DNA from 4 places in the Shewanella vesiculosa genome. Region 1 is predicted to be linked to each of the others. Evidence: predicted binding sites of a transcription regulator. Region 1 holds the regulator's gene; each other region holds the start of a gene.
What was found. The regulator MetJ, encoded in region 1, represses methionine synthesis genes. The targets are predictions, from matches to a motif close to TAGACGTCTAGACGTCTA.

Region 2: a site for MetJ is predicted at 3,204-3,221, ahead of metK (methionine adenosyltransferase). Genes of this name have one in related genera too.
Region 3: a site for MetJ is predicted at 3,433-3,450, ahead of metE (5-methyltetrahydropteroyltriglutamate--homocysteine S-methyltransferase). Genes of this name have one in related genera too.
Region 4: a site for MetJ is predicted at 2,360-2,377, ahead of msrA (peptide-methionine (S)-S-oxide reductase MsrA). Genes of this name have one in related genera too.

Annotation. Positions count from the first base shown of each region.
Region 1 covers NZ_JAACSD010000004.1:295,403-299,976, reverse strand. Annotated here, with positions in the region: gene GW828_RS03595 (sulfite exporter TauE/SafE family protein) at 272-1,009, opposite strand; gene metJ (met regulon transcriptional regulator MetJ) at 1,203-1,517, opposite strand; gene metB (cystathionine gamma-synthase) at 1,725-2,894, shown strand; gene GW828_RS03580 (bifunctional aspartate kinase/homoserine dehydrogenase II) at 3,035-4,574, shown strand, end outside.
Region 2 covers NZ_JAACSD010000004.1:34,127-38,700, reverse strand. Annotated here, with positions in the region: gene GW828_RS02370 (hypothetical protein) at 1-152, shown strand, start outside; gene GW828_RS02365 (GNAT family N-acetyltransferase) at 156-713, shown strand; gene GW828_RS02360 (hypothetical protein) at 759-1,115, shown strand; gene GW828_RS02355 (GNAT family N-acetyltransferase) at 1,185-1,865, opposite strand; gene metK (methionine adenosyltransferase) at 2,022-3,173, opposite strand; gene tkt (transketolase) at 3,713-4,574, shown strand, end outside.
Region 3 covers NZ_JAACSD010000006.1:414,087-418,660, reverse strand. Annotated here, with positions in the region: gene queG (tRNA epoxyqueuosine(34) reductase QueG) at 1-637, shown strand, start outside; gene GW828_RS07805 (dodecin) at 652-864, opposite strand; gene metE (5-methyltetrahydropteroyltriglutamate--homocysteine S-methyltransferase) at 1,076-3,367, opposite strand; gene GW828_RS07795 (LysR family transcriptional regulator) at 3,523-4,425, shown strand; gene GW828_RS07790 (HDOD domain-containing protein) at 4,408-4,574, opposite strand, start outside.
Region 4 covers NZ_JAACSD010000003.1:10,860-15,433, reverse strand. Annotated here, with positions in the region: gene GW828_RS00190 (hypothetical protein) at 245-1,273, shown strand; gene GW828_RS00185 (hypothetical protein) at 1,284-1,646, shown strand; gene msrA (peptide-methionine (S)-S-oxide reductase MsrA) at 1,858-2,337, opposite strand; gene astE (succinylglutamate desuccinylase) at 2,558-3,586, shown strand; gene GW828_RS00170 (thiamine pyrophosphate-dependent dehydrogenase E1 component subunit alpha) at 3,743-4,574, shown strand, end outside.

The sequences.
Region 1 (4,574 bases):
CAACATATATTTATTGTTTTGCTGTAAATAATGTTACCTAAAAGGGGGTAGTGTTAATTTGAAGTAGATCATATCCATGAGAAAAAACTAATTGAAAAAAAGTTAATTGATAAAAATCTAATGTAGTTGGTGTGATGCAGATCTATTGTCTAGAGGGTAATAGTTTGCTAGAGGATAAATTAACGTTTGGTGACAGGGATTCAGCCACATAAAATAATGCGCAGCCCTGTTTATTGGAAGGTCATTTGATAAAGAGAATCAGTGAGTGGCGTTAAATTAATGCGATTGTCGACTTTATTACTAATATTGTTGCGCTAATGCTACACAATATTAATGTCGCAGCCCGGGTTTTCTCTTTATCGACACGGCCAATTAATCGACCAGAGACAAGGTAGCCAGCAATGACTGAGGGGAGTAATAGCAGTGATAGCCATAAATGTTTTACTTCAACTAAGCCGACAACGGCTAAAATAGCCAATGCGATTAATGAGCTAAAGACAAAAAAGGCTGATAGCGCCGCTCTAAATTGACTGGCATCTTGACCGGCAAGTAAAATGGCCATTGGTGGGCCGCCGATCGCAGCGATATTGCCAAATATGCCCGAAAATACCCCAGCGATAAATAAACTGATGCGATTGATTGGTGCGGTAAAGCGAAAGACGCTTAGGATAACGGCAATAAACACGATTGCTGCAATCACCAAGCCTAGTATGGCTTGTGGTGCAAACAGTAATAACCCAGCACCTAAAAATCCTCCTGGAACACGTCCAAGTAAGGCATATTGTAATCCATTAAACTGTAGGTGGCCGCGCTCTCTAAACAAGGTCATTGCAGAGATTGCAAAACCCATGGCAATAATAGGAACGGGAACTAATTGAGGATTAACAATATACAGCAGTGGGCTTGCTACAACGGCTAACCCAAAGCCAATTAAGCTTTGGGTTAGCGCGCCAAAAAATACAATAATTGATGCCAGTATCAAAGTGGTTGGATCGATAAATGACATCATAATTTCTCTTTAAAATATTACTGCTTATAGCAATCCACATTGAAATTGGATCTATTTTAGGCGTACAGCAACTATGCCTTTAAAGACTGCCTCGAATACCACGCTAATCATTTTCGCTAAAAGAGCAAACTTCAATAAGGATTGGTATCAATGGGCAGTTTTAAAGTAGGTGAGGGATTCATTAACCTGTAGGTTATTCGAGCTCTTCCCATTCGATACCCATATCATCCATTAACTTTTTCGCTTCACTTGGAATGCTATCAGGCTGATCTTTTGATAAATCACCGTCATAAGGTAATGGTTGACCTGTGTACGCGTGCAAAAATGCTTCGCATAGCAGTTCACTGTTAGTTGCATGGCGCAGATTATTTATCTGGCGACGCGTCCGCTCATCTGTCAGTACTTTTAATACTTTTAAAGGGATAGAAACCGTAATTTTTTTTACTTGTTCATTTTTTTTGCCGTGTTCGGCATATGGGCTGATATATTCGCCATTCCATTCAGTCATTAACTTACCCTTAACGATAAATACGCTGCAGATTTTAAACCGTTACAATCTCTAGTCAAATTATTGCTACTATTTAATCCCGATGCAAATAGATTTCTCGATGTTTAGACGTCTAAACGTCTATTTTGGTTGACTCGGGGAGAACTCTTCGGTAAATTTGGACGTCTAGACATCTATTGTGTGTTTGTGACTTTTTAGGAATCAATTATGACTCAGTATCAAAGTGCCACTTTGGCCGTTCGCCAGGGTATAGAAACAGACACACAACATGGTGCTATCGTGCCGCCGATTTATTTATCGACCAATTATTCATTTGATGGCCACACTAATCCTCGCGAGTTTGACTACAGCCGTTCAGGTAATCCGACGCGTTGTATATTAGGTGAGGCGATTGCAAAACTTGAGCAAGGTGTAACTGGTGTGGTGACATGTACCGGCATGGCGGCCATTACCTTAGTGACCAGTTTGTTGGGCCCAGATGATTTATTGGTTGTGCCGCACGATTGTTATGGTGGCAGTTACCGTTTATTTACTAACCTGGCCAAAAAAGGTCAATTTAAGTTATTGGTTGTTGATCAAACTGATGCGCAAGCGCTGGGCAACGCGATAGCGCAAAATCCCAAAATGGTCTGGTTAGAAACGCCATCAAATCCATTACTGCGGGTAGTCGATATTAATGCGATCAGTATCGCTTGCCATGAGGTTGGCGCGTTAGTGGCGGTTGATAACACTTTTTTGTCGCCAATATTACAACAACCTTTGTTGTTGGGGGCCGATATCGTTATTCACTCAACCACCAAATACATTAATGGTCACAGTGATGTGGTCGGTGGCGCTGTGGTGGCTAAAGATGCTGAAGTGGGTGAATTATTACATTGGTGGTCAAACACCCTTGGATTAACCGGTTCTGCTTTTGATAGCTATTTAACCTTACGTGGCTTAAGAACGCTGGCAGTCCGCATTCGTGAGCATCAACGTAATGCGCAAAAAATTGTAGAATTACTCAATGCCAGTGATGTGGTTGCCAAGGTGTATTACCCAGGGCTAAAAGACCATCCGGGTCACGAAATTGCCGCAAAACAACAACAAGGTTTTGGCGCTATGTTAAGTTTTGAATTAACCGGTGGCGAAGCTGAAGTGGTGGCCTTTTTACAGGCATTATCTTTGTTTAGTATTGCTGAAAGTTTAGGCGGAGTGGAAAGTTTAGTTGCTGTTCCTGCCACCATGACTCACCGTGCAATGGACCCACAGGCAAGGCAACAGGCTGGTATTAAAGACACTTTACTGAGATTATCTGTCGGTATTGAAGATGCAGATGACCTGCTCGTGGATATTCAAGCCGGTCTCGCCGCTGTTACAGCGATAAAATCAGCTTGAGTTGGCTTAATTCGAGTTTAAGTTTGCTGTGGTTACGGCCAAATAAAGTAAAATAGAAAATATGCACTTGCCACACTATTTATTTCAAATTAGAAGTATAGCCGTCGCAATAAAAGTCTTAGTTGTTTAAGGAGTTAGTAATGACGCGAAGTCATTTACATAAGTTTGGTGGTTCAAGTTTAGCGGATGCAGATTGCTATCGCCGTGTTGCCCATATTTTGCTTACACATGGTCAAAGTGATGATTTAGTTGTGGTATCGGCCGCCGGCAAAACGACTAACTTTTTATACAAATTACTCACTCTGCGTGACAGCGGTCAGTTATGGCAAGAAGAGCTTCAAGTGCTGATCAGTTATCAGCAGACATTAATTGAACAGTTATTATCAAATGAGCTGGCTCGTGACCTACGTGAGCGCCTGTCGACTGACAAATCGCAATTAGTTAGTTTATTGTCTTTAGAGCAGCGTAATGACTACCAATTAAACCAAGTGGTCAGTTTTGGTGAGCGTTGGTCTGCACGCCTTATGGCCGCATTGCTGAGAGAAATGGGTGTAACAGCCACTCATGTGGATGCGTGTTCTATTTTGGTTGCAGACGAAGGTGCTATTCCCAATATTTTAGTGGCGCAATCGCGTGAAAAAGTACAAGCCTTACTCGCTTTGCATCCGCAAGAGCGTTTAGTTATTACAGGTTTTATTTGTGCTAATCGTCATGGTGATACGTTATTGCTGGGCCGTAATGGTTCAGATTTTAGTGCTACCTTAATTGCCAGTTTAGCCGACATTGAGCGTGTGACGATTTGGACTGATGTTGAAGGGGTATTTAACGCCGACCCGAATAAAATTAATGACGCTAAATTACTCAAGAGTATGTCACTAGCAGAAGCGGATCGCTTAGCTCGTCTGGGCTCGCCTGTATTGCACTCGCGTACCCTACAGCCATTGTTTAATACTCACGTAAGTTTAGCCGTGCGGTCCAGTTATGCTTCACACACTGACTTTACCTTGATTGCTCCACTGAGTTCATCAGCCAGTGCACCCGTTGTGACTAACTTAAATGAAGTGGTGTTGTTTAGTTTTAAAATGAACGCTGACATTGAGCCGTTACTGACTATTTTAGATAACGTTGGCATTACGCCTTTAGCTTATTGGTCGCTAGCACAGAATAAGATTGAACTTGCACTTACCCTAGAGTGCCAGAAACAAGTACAGGCCTTATTGACGCAATACAGCAGTGAGTTTGGTATTGACGAGTTAAGTGCCCAAACTGATTTAGGTTTAGTGGCCCTTGTCAGTGCTGATGCGCATCACTTTAGACGCAGTTTTGCCCGATTACTTAGCCGCGATGCTAAACCTGTTTATCAAGATTCATTGAGCTTAGTCACCTTAGTGCCGCAAGCTCAAGTGAGCTTATTGACTCAGAAAGTGCATCGTCGTTGCGCTGGGCCAAGAATGCGCATCGGAGTGTTATTGTTGGGCGTGGGCAATATAGGTGAGGCGTGGATTGATTTATTTAAACGCGCAAGCCCTGCATTGGATCACGAACTTGAGGCTACTGTTGAGTTAGTGGGTTTAGTCGGCTCGAAAAAAGCCTTAATCTCTAATGACGGAATTAACCTCGAGCAATGGCAACAAGATTATCAGCAGCACGGCATTGAATGGGATTATGACAAATTGTTTG
Region 2 (4,574 bases), 260 kb from region 1:
ATTGGCAAAGCGATATAGGTCAGCAAGTCAGTGGTATGTTGGTGATTGCATTGCTCATTGGCGTAGGAACATTAATTATGTCTCCGCTGCCTGTTGCGCTAGTGATAGAATGGGCCAAGAAGCAATCTCCCCATTCAGATCCAAAGGAATAATCATTGTCATTTATTATCCGTAAGGCGTTATTCACCGATGTTACTGCCATTGTGCAGTTAGAGCGTGCTCATGTAGATGATGAGTTGTCTGGTTCAGATAACCAATTACATGCTCATTCATTCACCAAAAGTGAGGTGGGTCAGCTAATTAATCAACATTGGTTTATGGTGGCAGAAGAGCAAGGGCAAATTATTGGTTATGTGATGGCGGCAAGATGGTCATTTTTTTCCGCGCAACCATTGTATCGCCATATTATTCAAAAGATTAAGTTCGCTGAGTTGGCTGGGCAGGCTTTATCGACGACCAATTCGTGTCAATATGGGCCGGTTTGGATTCAAGAGTCAAAACGTGGCCAAGGCGTGTTTGCGGCGTTAGTGAGTGAGTTAAAAAAACAAGTAAACACTAGCTTTCCATTTATGGTGACCTATGTTGCTGCAGACAATGCTCGCTCTTTAGCGGCACATCAACAAAAAGCTGCGATGACACAGATTGATCAATTTCGTTTTGAACAACGTGATTATTGTTTATTGGCCACCTCTACAGCCAATGTCATCAGCTAACTATGTCTTGGTGCGTGAATAAAGTGGTTATTAATTAGGAATATAATGAGTACTGACTTTGAAACCCTTTTTTCACCTTACCTTGGTTTAAGATTATCAGCATTTGACAACATGAAGCTGATTGCCGCGGTATTGGCTGAGGCAAATGAATCATATGATTGTATTGAAGCAAGTGTGCACTGTAAGGATAATCTACAAGTGCAGCAATCAGGATATTTTGTACGCTGGCATGATAGATGGGTATTTTGTGGGGTAACCAATGACTATCATGCTGCGATAGCCTTATTTACTCAAATTGAGCAGATCAATATGGCATCAATTAGTGTCAAAGATGTGCCAATAATGAGTATGCAGCAAGTGTCATTTATGTGCATTGAAAGTGCGCATTTCGATCATTGTTAACCTGTTTTATTGTATTAGCTTCATTTATGTTTACGCATTAGGATGATTTAGCTAAATCATTGATGTGCATTATTGCTCAGGGTTATTTAACTGCATCAGTACCAGTGGTCGTTCTTCAGAGAGGTAACGATAGTATAATTGGGTGATTTCTGCTGGTAACTGCGATATTTGCCGCGGTTCTATCGCCACAAAGTGCTGCTGTTGATATAAGCCTATTAACCATGGGTGAGCAAATAAGAAGCAATGTTTAGTCTTTAATCTAGGTGCAATAAACTGTAATAAGTGGCTTGCATGGTGTTGGCCACGATAGTCGGGGTGAACTAACAATCCATTTACCAGTTGATAGTGGCCTATCGGTTTGACTCTTATAGCGGCAATAATATTTCGTGGTCTGAATGTCGCTCTATTAACGTCATCACTCCTGTCTTGATTATCAGTAGCGTTTGAGTTTAGGTGATTAATAACTGCTATTGCTTCTTTTTGAGCTAATCGCGCATAAGGCATATGCTGACGATAGAATAATTTAATGGCTGACCATTCTTTTATTGCACAGAGCTTTATCGCTGAGAGTTTGCTTTCAGCAAGTTCAATCGCGTTGCCTTCTACCGCAGTAGGATGACTCGCAATCGACTTACTCGCAATCGACTTATTCGCAATCAAATCAGCTTCAATGGGTTCCGCCCCTACGGATGGCGGTGCAACAGCTTGCTTTGCTATTATATTTTTTTCTAGCCAAGTGGCTTGATACATAATGAGACCCAGTGTCGAGATTAAATCATCACCTTATTACATCGGCTAGTGCAAATTGGATAGCGCCAATAACATAAAACCGCCAAATGGCGGTTTTATGTTTGATATCGTTTTAGCTTAGCCAACAAGCGTTAGGCTATATCGATACCTAGCTTATTATAGTCCGGCATCAGCACGAAGAATCTCAGCTTTATCTGTCGCTTCCCAAGGGAATATATCGCGACCAAAATGGCCATAAGCTGCAGTTTGTTGATAGATAGGACGTGCCAAATCTAGCATTGCGGTTAAACCATAAGGACGCAGCTCAAAGTGCTGACGGATCAATTTGATCAATACTTCTTCAGACACTTTACCAGTACCGAATGTTTCGATACTGATAGATGTTGGCTCTGCAACACCAATAGCATAAGACACTTGTAGCTCACAGCGATCAGCAAGACCTGCAGCAACAATATTTTTAGCTACATAACGTGCAGCATAAGCTGCGCTACGGTCTACTTTCGATGGGTCTTTACCAGAGAATGCACCGCCACCATGGCGTGCCATTCCGCCGTAAGTATCAACGATAATCTTACGTCCCGTTAAACCACAATCACCAACAGGTCCACCAATAACAAAGCGACCAGTAGGGTTGATAAAGTATTTAGTGTCTTTGTTTAACCATTGTGCAGGTAATACAGGCTTGATGATGGTTTCCATTACGGCTTCAATCAAATCTGCTTGTGTTACGTCTTCACGATGTTGAGTTGACAATACAATCGCATCGATACCGATGATTTTGCCATCGTCATATGCAAAGGTTACTTGGCTTTTTGCATCTGGACGCAACCAAGGTAAAGTGCCGTCTTTACGCACTTCTGACTGACGCTTAACTAGCTTATGAGCGTAAGTGATAGGTGCAGGCATTAATACGTCGGTTTCATTGCTGGCATAGCCAAACATTAAACCCTGATCGCCAGCGCCTTGTTCAGCAGGATCTGAGCGGTCAACGCCTTGATTGATGTCTGGTGACTGTTTGCCAATGGCATTAAGTACCGCACATGAATCAGCATCAAAACCCATATCTGAATTGGTGTAACCGATTTCGCGGACGGTTTTACGGGTAATTTCTTCAATGTCTACCCAAGCAGAAGTGGTGACTTCACCGCCCACTAATACCATACCGGTTTTAACATACGTTTCGCACGCAACACGAGCCTTTGGATCTTGCTCAAGTATTGCGTCTAATACCGCATCAGAAATCTGATCGGCGATTTTATCAGGATGACCTTCTGAGACCGACTCAGAGGTAAACAAGTGCTTTGCCATAATAGGAAAATCTCGTTGGTTGCATTTGAATATACGTCTAGACGTCTATTTTAGTCGAAATCTAATTTGATAACACCCCTTAATACGAATTTAAGCAGATAATTGTGCAGTAATGCATGAATATTTTTTACTCTCTATGAGTGTGTTTAGCTAATAGGTTAATTAAATTGCTGATTAAAGTAAGTTTTAATCATTTTTATCGGTCTACTTTAAACACTTTGGTGCCATTAATTGAACAATATTGAGGATGATTATGAGGTGTTAAGTGTTGAGACAAGTTGACGTTTTACTTACACAGCGCTGTTTTCTAAGCTGACTGTCAATAAATAATTACTCAGTATGCAGATGTTCATTACGGGGCTTTTGCATGTTATCTACCCAATAAACATCAGCGGTAAGACGAACTTAATAGGTAAAAGTGAGCTTATTACTGACTAAAAATGTAATGAGAGAAATTTTAATTTGCGTCACATCGCCTTGTAGGGGAAAATATGGCTTCACAATTGCCCGCTAGACCTTACAAACAAGCAGGAGAGAGCATGTCATCTCGTAAAGTACTCGCTAACGCTATTCGCGCCTTAAGTATGGATGCGGTTCAAAAAGCCAATTCTGGTCATCCAGGTGCCCCAATGGGTATGGCTGATATCGCCGAAGTGCTATGGAATGATTTTCTAAAGCACAATCCAACTAATCCTAACTGGGTCGATCGCGATCGTTTTGTTCTGTCAAACGGTCATGGCTCTATGCTTATCTACTCTTTATTGCATTTATCAGGCTATGAGTTGCCGATTGAAGAGTTAAAGCAATTCCGTCAATTACATTCAAAAACACCTGGTCATCCTGAGTATGGTTATACTCCAGGTGTTGAAACCACCACCGGTCCTTTAGGCGCAGGTTTGAGCAATGCTGTTGGTATGGCGATTGCCGAAAAAACCTTAGCGGCTCAGTTTAACCGTCCAGGTCACGATATTGTTGATCATTTTACCTACTGTTTCTTAGGTGATGGCTGTTTAATGGAAGGTATTTCTCACGAAGCCAGTTCATTAGCCGGCACATTAGGCCTAGGTAAGTTAGTGGCATTTTGGGATGACAACGGTATTTCTATCGATGGTCATGTTGAAGGTTGGTTCACTGATGATACGCCTAAGCGCTTTGAAGCTTATGGCTGGCATGTTATTGCTGATGTTGATGGTCATAATCCTGATGCCATCCGTGCAGCAATTGAACAAGCTAAATCTGTCACCGATAAGCCATCGATGATTTGCTGTAAAACCATTATTGGTTTTGGTTCTCCGAACAAATCGGGTAGCCATGATTGTCATGGTGCACCATTAGGTGATGCTGAAATTGCAGCCGCTCGTGAGTTCTTAAACTGGCCACACGCTCCTTTTGAAATCCCAT
Region 3 (4,574 bases), on a different contig from region 1:
CGGCAGTTGGTTTTTCCTCGGCGAGTTATTAATTAACTTACCTTTGCCGTTAGATATCCCAATCGAAGAAGGCTGCAACACTTGCGTAGCCTGCATAAAGTCATGCCCAACAGATGCGATTGTCGAACCCTATGTGGTCGATGCAAGGCGATGTATATCTTACTTAACCATTGAATTGCAGGGCGCTATTCCAGAAGAGTTTCGTCCACTCATCGGCAATCGTATTTATGGCTGTGATGATTGCCAACTCGTGTGCCCAGTTAATGCTAAAGCACCACTGACCCAAGAGACAGATTTTCATACTCGCAGTGCGCTTATTCAACCCGATTTACTGACTCTATTTGCGTGGTCTGAAAGCCAATTTTTAAGCCAAACAGAAGGCAGCGCGATTCGCCGAATTGGCCATAAACGTTGGTTACGTAATATCGCGATAGCATTAGGTAATGCTCCGGCTAATCCGGCCATTATTAGTGCATTAGAGCAACGTAAACACAGTGATGAAGTAGATGGCATGGTGCTTGAACATATTGAATGGGCATTAGTGCAACAAATACAAAAAGCGCCACAGTCGGCGCTTTCACGTAAAACTCAACGAGTGATCAGATCAATCCAAAAGGGTCTACCCAGAGATGCATAAACCACATGCGACAACTAAGCATTAGGGTCTAAGGTAAAACCCACTTTAACGGTGACTTGCCAGTGAGCCACTAAACCTTCTTCCAAGTGACCACGGGTTTCGATAACTTGAAACCAGCGCAAATGTAATAAACTTTTATTGGCTTCTGCAATCGCATTTTTGATCGCCTCATCTGAACTGATCGGTGATGAACCCACTAGCTCAATGACTTTATAAGTGTGACTCATAATCGCTCCTTTTGTTAACTGAAAGACGTATTTTGAGTGTAGTCAATAATGGCTCAGTTCACAGCAAATAGGCTCAATGAGTCCGCAGTGAATACCCCATCAGCCAGTATCACAAGGTTGAGAAGTTAATCACAGAGTTCTGCAACAAAGCCGCAGCTCCAGCGATCAGCTGGTGAAGCACAATGACCCATTGTGAGCAGGATCATGCTAATTAAAACTGGCGTCGAAGCACTTTAGTCGCTGCAATCATATTGCGCAGCGCTGGCTCTACTTCATCCCAAGTACGGGTTTTTAAACCACAATCAGGGTTAACCCATAATTGTTTCACCGGCACTTTCTGCGAAGCTTTAGTAATAAGGTCAACCATTTCGGCTACCGTTGGAATATTGGGCGAGTGAATGTCATACACCCCAGGACCAATTTCGTTCGGGTAACAAAAATCTTCAAACGCATTCAATAATTCCATCCGTGAGCGCGATGTTTCAATGGTGATCACATCAGCATCCATAGCCGCTATGGCATTAATGGTGTCATTAAATTCGCTGTAACACATGTGAGTATGGATTTGAGTTGCATCGTCTACACCAGCCGCCGACAACTTAAAGGCATCTACTGCCCAAGTTAAATAATCTGCCCACTGGCTCTGCTTAATCGGTAAACCTTCACGAAATGCTGGCTCGTCAATTTGAATAATGCCAATGCCGGCTTTTTCTAAATCGATCACTTCATCGCGCACCGCTAACGCAAGTTGATTGGCAATATCTTGACGAGGGATATCTTCTCGAGCAAACGACCAATGCAAGATGGTCACTGGGCCTGTTAGCATGCCTTTGACAGGCTTGTCGGTTAAACTTTGCGCATAGGTAGCCCAATCAACCGTCATCGGCTTAGGACGTGATACATCACCATAAATTAGCGGTGGTTTTACACAACGAGAGCCATAACTTTGCACCCAACCAAATTGAGTAAAGCCAACACCATCGAGCTGTTCACCAAAATACTCCACAATGTCATTTCGTTCAGCTTCACCGTGCACTAATACGTCAATACCGAGTTTAAGTTGACGACAAATGGTGTCCTGAGTGACTTGCTCAAGCTGTAATCGGTAATCAGTGTCATTGATTTCGCCTTTACGCCAGCGTTTGCGTAAACCACGAATCGCAGGCGTTTGCGGAAATGAGCCTATGGTGGTTGTGGGAAGTAATGGCAGTGCTAGCTTCTGTTGCTGAGCAATAATACGCCGAGCAAAAGGGCTATGACGTTCAAAATCACTCGCAGTAAGCTGTAACACACGTTGAACAACCTCTTGATTAGCTGCAGCAGCTGTGGCTAAACGCCTTTGCTGGCAACGATCAATAATCACTTGGCTGCTTTGTGAATCTTGATCGTTAATTAGCTGCTGAATGTCACTAAGTTCAAACAGTTTCTGTTTGGCAAATGCTAATTGTCCCTGTAACGGACTGATCAATTGCGTCTCGACGTCAACATCAACCGGACAATGTAACAATGAACATGAAGGTGCAATCCACAAACGATTGCCCAACGTGGTCGCTAATTCTGCCAGCTGATCAGCAATAACATCAACATCGGCAGCCCACACGTTGCGACCATTAATCACTCCAACCGATAAAATTTGTTGGCTGCCGAGCGCTTTGATAAACGCCTCAACTTGTTGTGGTGCTGTGACTAAATCAAGATGCAAACCATCAACCGATAATGCACTCACCAATGCTTGATGATGGCCAATAGAGCCATAATAACTGGCAAGTAATATCTTCAATGATGCCGGTTTTTGTTGCGCTAAAAATTGATAACTGTGGCGAATGGCTTGTTGCCACTCCTCGGTTAAGTCTGCGGCTAATACCGGCTCATCAAGTTGTACCCAACTCACACCTTGGTCAGCAAAACGTTGCAAAATCTGCTGATAAACCGTCAGTAGCTGCGGTAATAACGATAGCTTATTAAACTCAGTCAGGCTTTTCGATAAATACAAATACGTCACTGGGCCAAGCAATACCGGTTTTACTTGATGACCGAGTTGCTGCGCTTCACTGACCTCATCAAACAACTGTTCGAAGGCAATCTCGAAGCTTTGATCTACACTAAGTTCAGGCACTTGATAATGATAGTTAGTGTTAAAAAACTTAGTCATTTCTGCTGCACAGGCATGTTGGCCAGTTTGCGATCGGCCACGGGCCACACGAAATAAGGTGTCTATATCGATAGGCTCTTGGCTGCCATCGGCTTGAGTAGCTCGGTGGCGATCTGGGATCACATTTAAAGTCGCACTTAGGGTTAATACTTGGTCGTAATAAGCAAAGTCGCCTACTGGAACTAATTCAACGCCGGCATCTGCTTGCCACTGCCAATGCGTTTTTTTTAATTCACTGGCGACCTGTTTCAGTTCAAATAATGAGATTTCTGCGCGCCAATAACGCTCAAGTGCAAACTTCAATTCACGCTGACGTCCAATGCGGGGAAATCCTAAACTTGAAATTTTCATGCTGCTTTCCTTTTCGTTGAAGCAAAATTTATAGCCATTTATGCAGAAAAACCCGCATAGGCGTCTGGACGTCTAGAAGTTTATTGTGCTACTCTGCTGTCAAGCAATCGAATTGATTTCATCGGCTAGTTGAGCAAGATTCATGTGGAGAGAAAATGATAGAGCTTAGACACCTTCGCACCTTGATGGCGTTAAAGGAAAGTGGCAGTTTAGCGGGTGCAGCTAAAAAACGATTTGTAACCCAGTCGGCGCTTTCTCATCAAATAAAAGAGTTAGAAACACGGATTAACTCAACTATTTTTGTTCGTAAAAGTAAACCGTTAACGTTTACTCACGAAGGTTCACGTCTGCTGAATTTAGCGGAAGAAATCTTACCGAAAGTGATTGCAACCGAATCTGATCTTAAGCGCGGTTTAGAGGGTGAAAGCCACCAACTTAAGCTCGGCATTGAATGCCACAGTTGTTTTCGTTGGTTAATGCCGGTTATTGAACAATTTAAACAATATGCGCCAGCAACTCAAATTGATATTTCAAGTCGTCATTTATTTGATTCACTCAATGCGTTGGAAACGGGGAGTTTAGACATAGTGCTCACCTCTGACCCAGTGCCTGGACATAGCGTAGCTTATCAACATCTATTTGATTTTGAAGTAAAGTTAGTCGTTGCCAGTGATCACGCATTAGCGGCACAAGCCTTTGTAACCCCAGCTCAATTGGCAAAGCAAACTTTAATCAGTTACCCAGTGCCTCTCGCGCGTTTAGACATATACAAACACTTTTTAGAGCCCGCTGGTATTGAACCTGGTGAGCAAAAACAATGCGACTTAACCTCAATGTTATTGCAGCGAGTTGCCTGTAATGACGGCGTAGCCACCCTACCAACTTGGTCTATCCGAGAAAGTCAGGGGCTGAGTCTTACGGCGGTAAAATTAGGCGCAGAAGGACTAAAACGTCCATTGTTTGGCGCGTATCGCCGCGATGCCACTAATGCAAATTTAATCCAACAGTGGCTCGAGCTGGTAGCAAGTGAAGGTATAAATTTACAGCGGGTTGATTAATAAACCTCTTTTAGATAACACGCGTCGAAGCACAAGTCCTGGTGAATCAGGGTTTTGTGTTTGGCGTAAGTTATGGGCAATTAAAAACTCTTCGCGTAAATCGTCATCCAATCCTAATGCATCAAATGCATCAAGGGATAATTGTTGTT
Region 4 (4,574 bases), on a different contig from region 1:
TAACTGGTGTTCAAAAAATCGTTTTTAAAATAGCGCCTGAATAATTGCTGTGTTTAAAGCATACCTTGGATCAGAAAAATAACATTTATTCCAATGAAACGACATTGCTAATAGCTAAGGCCTTATATTACTTTAAGAATTATACATCGTTTTTTTTTAATGATAATATAAGCATTACTCACGGAATGAAGTTCAAACGATTCATCGTAGCTTCAATAGGATTGATTTTTTAAAGGACTAAACTATGTCAAATGATATAGAGCTATGCTACAGCAAAAGTAATACCTATCCAGTAAACCCAAATAACGAGCCAGCTTTTGCTACGTTTCAACAAGACAACCCACATATTAATAGTGCCTTTGTCTCTGCGGGCACTCCATTTATTATGCGTAATGGAGCTAGCAATGGTTCTAATTGGCGAAAAGAACGCCCTGAATTAGTTTGCACACTTAGTCAAATACAATCTTTACCGCAACAAGCAAAACGAAATATTGCTTTGATGGATGATATGTTTGGAGGCGAAAACCTACAAGCCCTCGCTGATTTTTATCAAGCTGAATTAGCACCCATGGTGCGCAATGAAAGCATCGGAGCCATAGGTGCAGCATCTACAGCTTTAGATACAAGATTAAGTAACTTTGCTAAAGCCGCTCATAAACTTCAAGATGCATTAGAGAAAGTTAGAATAGGCGCACAAGCAAAATATCCTAAAGCCAAAATGATGATGTTAGAACAAAACGCAAGGGAACTTGGGAAAGACTTCAATCAAAAATTCCAGACAGAAATCAATAAATACATTGGTCGGGTCAAAAGCAAAAGAGGTACTGTTTACAGTAATGCTGATCGTGGTATCAATAAAGCAAAAAGCGGTAGGTCCATAAAACCGATTCAATTTACCTCTACAGTTGATTTTCAAAATTTACGCGCTTTTGAAATGGGAGCAAATCTTCTCGGTAAAGGATTAATTGTGCTTGATGCTGGGATCCGTGCGGGCAATGTACATGTTGATTATTTAGCTGGAGCTAATTGGCAAAAACGTGCCGCGGTTGAAACAGCCGGCTTTGGTTTGAGTACTGCGGCAGGCTTAGCTACAGGTGCTGCAATAGTTGAAGCAGGATTAGGTATTGCTCTATTAGCAACCCCTGTTGGCTGGGTAATTATTATTGGTACAGCTGTAACTGTTGGGTATGTTGCAGCTAAAGGTGGTGATTCTATCGGGCAATGGGTTGCCAATGAAGCCTATAATATTGGTGACTGGTTAAATAGCCTATAGCGAGGGATTTATGGAAGAGTTATCCACTGAAAGCTTGATGGCTGTAGTGTTTTTTATTGTATTGCTTATATGGGGTACTGCCATATTTTTATTTGGCCGCATTACTATTAAACATCTTGAGCAAGAAATGTTGAAAGAAGGGATAGAGCCCCCTGCTTGGGATAAAGGTATTGGTGCACGAATGGTTGCTTACGCTGGGGTTATTGCTTGGCCCAACCTCAAACGTCATGCTTCTCTTGTTAATATTGAAGCGACAAAGCGCTTTAGTCGAAGCAAAGACAAAAAACTTGCGTGGTTCTACATTATTTCTTCGGTAAGTATTTTTACTCTTGGATTATTTATTTACTATTTATATATCCATAAGAGTTACTAGTGTGAATGGATGATTGATTTAACATCGATGAGTAATATTAAGTAAAAGCTAACAAAAAAATCTATCCTCTGCCGTTGCTTAAATAGGGTGTGTTTGTTTCATTGTTGAAATAAGGACATCCCTCTTATTTCAACAATGTGTCGTAAACTCAAAAATATCAGTGATTTTGGTTGATCACGTAATAAGAAAAGTATTATTTATCTCAATCCAATTAGTAAACCAAGTGACAAGTTGGTAGGTTATTTTTTTCTAAATAATTCTGGTGATATTCCTCGGCTATGTGGAATGTTTGTATCGGTACAATTTCAGTCACAATATGACGCTGTCCCCATTTACCGCAGCGTGCTAATGCCAGCTTTGAGGTTTCAGCTTGGGCTTTTTGTTCTTTATCGTGAAAAAATATCGTACTGCGATATTGAGTGCCAATGTCGCCACCCTGCATGTTTAACATGGTCGGGTTATGGTTTTTCCAAAACACATCCAGTAGGTCGTTAAAACTGACCACTTCAGGATCAAATTCAACTTGGACAACTTCAGCATGGCCAGTGGAACCCGTCTTCACTTCTTTATAAGTTGTTGCAGTGTCTTTGCCACCCATGTAGCCACACGTTGCGTTACTGACGCCGTTAATTTCACGGAAAAAATATTCAACACCCCAAAAACAGCCTGCACCAAATGTTGCTAACGCCATGACATACCCTTAAAACATATTATAGAAGTCTAGATGGCTGTAATTGTGTTGAATATTGTGATGTTTTGCAAGCAAACTTTTATTAATAAATAAAACTAACATATGCCTGCAATAAAATAGTCTTTGGCTATGATAGAATCTGTGGCAATAAGCATCTTAGTTAACAGCCGTTTACGTCAAGTTTAACTACGCCATATAATAATGAGACAAGGAGTTGATAGTGTTATCTGACCTGATGATAAACCACGATTTTTTAGCCTATACCTTAGCAAATCCGACTCGACTACCAGCAGCGTATGACTTTATGTTAGCCCAACATACTCGGGTTGATGTATTAGATACTGGGGTGATTGTATTTACGCCAACAACTGCCACTAAAGACATTGTGTTGTCATGTGCCGTGCACGGTAATGAAACTGCGCCAATTGAAATATGCAATCAACTGATTAAAGATTTGCTGACTCAACGTATAGTGGCCAAGCAGCGTGTAATGTTTTTAATCGGTAATCCCGCTGCGATCATTAATAAAACCCGTTTTATTGATGAAAACATGAATCGCCTATTTAGCGGTGCGCATTCAAAGGGCGAGGGTTTAACTCACCCTGAGCGCCATCGAGCTAAAGCGTTAGAGCAATACGTGGCTGACTTTTTCAATGCCAATAGCGACAATCAACGCATTCATTACGACTTACATACTGCAATCCGTGCTTCAAAGCATGAAAAGTTTGCCATTTACCCATACCGTCCAGGTCGTGCTTTTAGCGGCGAGCAAATTATGTTTTTGGAGGCATGTGGTGTTGATACCATATTATTCCACCATGAACCGACAACTACGTTTAGCTACTACTCCTCAGAGCAATTTCAAGCAGATGCATTTACAGTTGAATTAGGAAAAGTGATGCCATTTGGTCAAAACGACATGAGTCGTTTTGCGCAAACTCATACTATGCTTGAAAAACTGGTTACTGAGCCTCAGTTAGCGCCTGTTGAGTTTGACGCAAGTAAGGTCAACTTGTATAAGGTGTCTAGGTCGATTAATAAACATTTCGATGACTTTGAATTTAGCTTTGCTGGTGATGCAGAAAACTTCAGTGCTTTTAGTCAGGGGGCTGCGTTAGCGACAGAAGGTGGTAAAGCGATCACCGTCGAACAGCCACAAGAGGCCATTGTATTTCCGAATGCAAATGTACCCATTGGGCAGCGTACAGTGCTATGTTTAGTACCTGCACCGAACGAGTCAATCTTATAGTCGTAAAGCAATATATACATGTCAATCGTGAGTAAAATACGTTTACAGTGAGAGTAAGTATTGATAGGTAGTTTACGTTAACGTAATGTCTACTCGCATAGTATAAATAGAGCCATGTTTATGTTGAACATGGCTTAACAATAACAAGAGCATAATATGAGCAACGCACCACTGACCAATGAAACAGTGCACCGTGTCAGCTTCCTAGACAAAGCGTCATTGCACATCCCCATTTTGCGTATTTTGCAAGCTGATGGCACCACATATGAAAATGCGGTTTTACCAGTAATCGACAAGGCTCTGGCCGAAAAAATATTTGATACCTGTGTTTTTACACGAGTATTAGACGAGCGTATGTTGGGTGCGCAACGTCAAGGACGAATTAGTTTTTACATGACCTGTACCGGTGAAGAAGCCTCAATTATCGGCAGCACAGCTGCGCTTGATAAAGACGATGTCATTTTGGCTCAATATCGCGAACACGCCTCATTGCGTTATCGTGGATTTAGTACTGAACAATTTATGAATCAAATGTTCAGTAACGAGAAAGACTTAGGTAAAGGTCGCCAAATGCCGATCCATTACGGCAGCCGTGAACTCAATTACCAAACCATTTCGTCACCACTGGCAACGCAAATTCCGCAGGCGACTGGTGTTGCTTACGGTATGAAGTTACAAGGCAAGCGTAATGTGGCCATTTGTTATTTTGGTGAAGGCGCTGCATCAGAAGGTGACTTCCATGCTGGTTTGAATATGGCCGCAGTACTCAAGTCTCCTACCATCTTTTTCTGTCGCAACAATGGTTATGCTATTTCTACCCCAACCGAAGAGCAATTTGCCGGTAACGGTATTGCCAGTCGCGGCGTAGGTTACGGTATGCATACCATACGTGTAGACGGTAACGACATGCTCGCAGTGCTAGCCGCTACGCAACAAGCTCGAGCTCACGCATTAGAGCACAATGCTCCGGTATTGATTGAAGCGATGA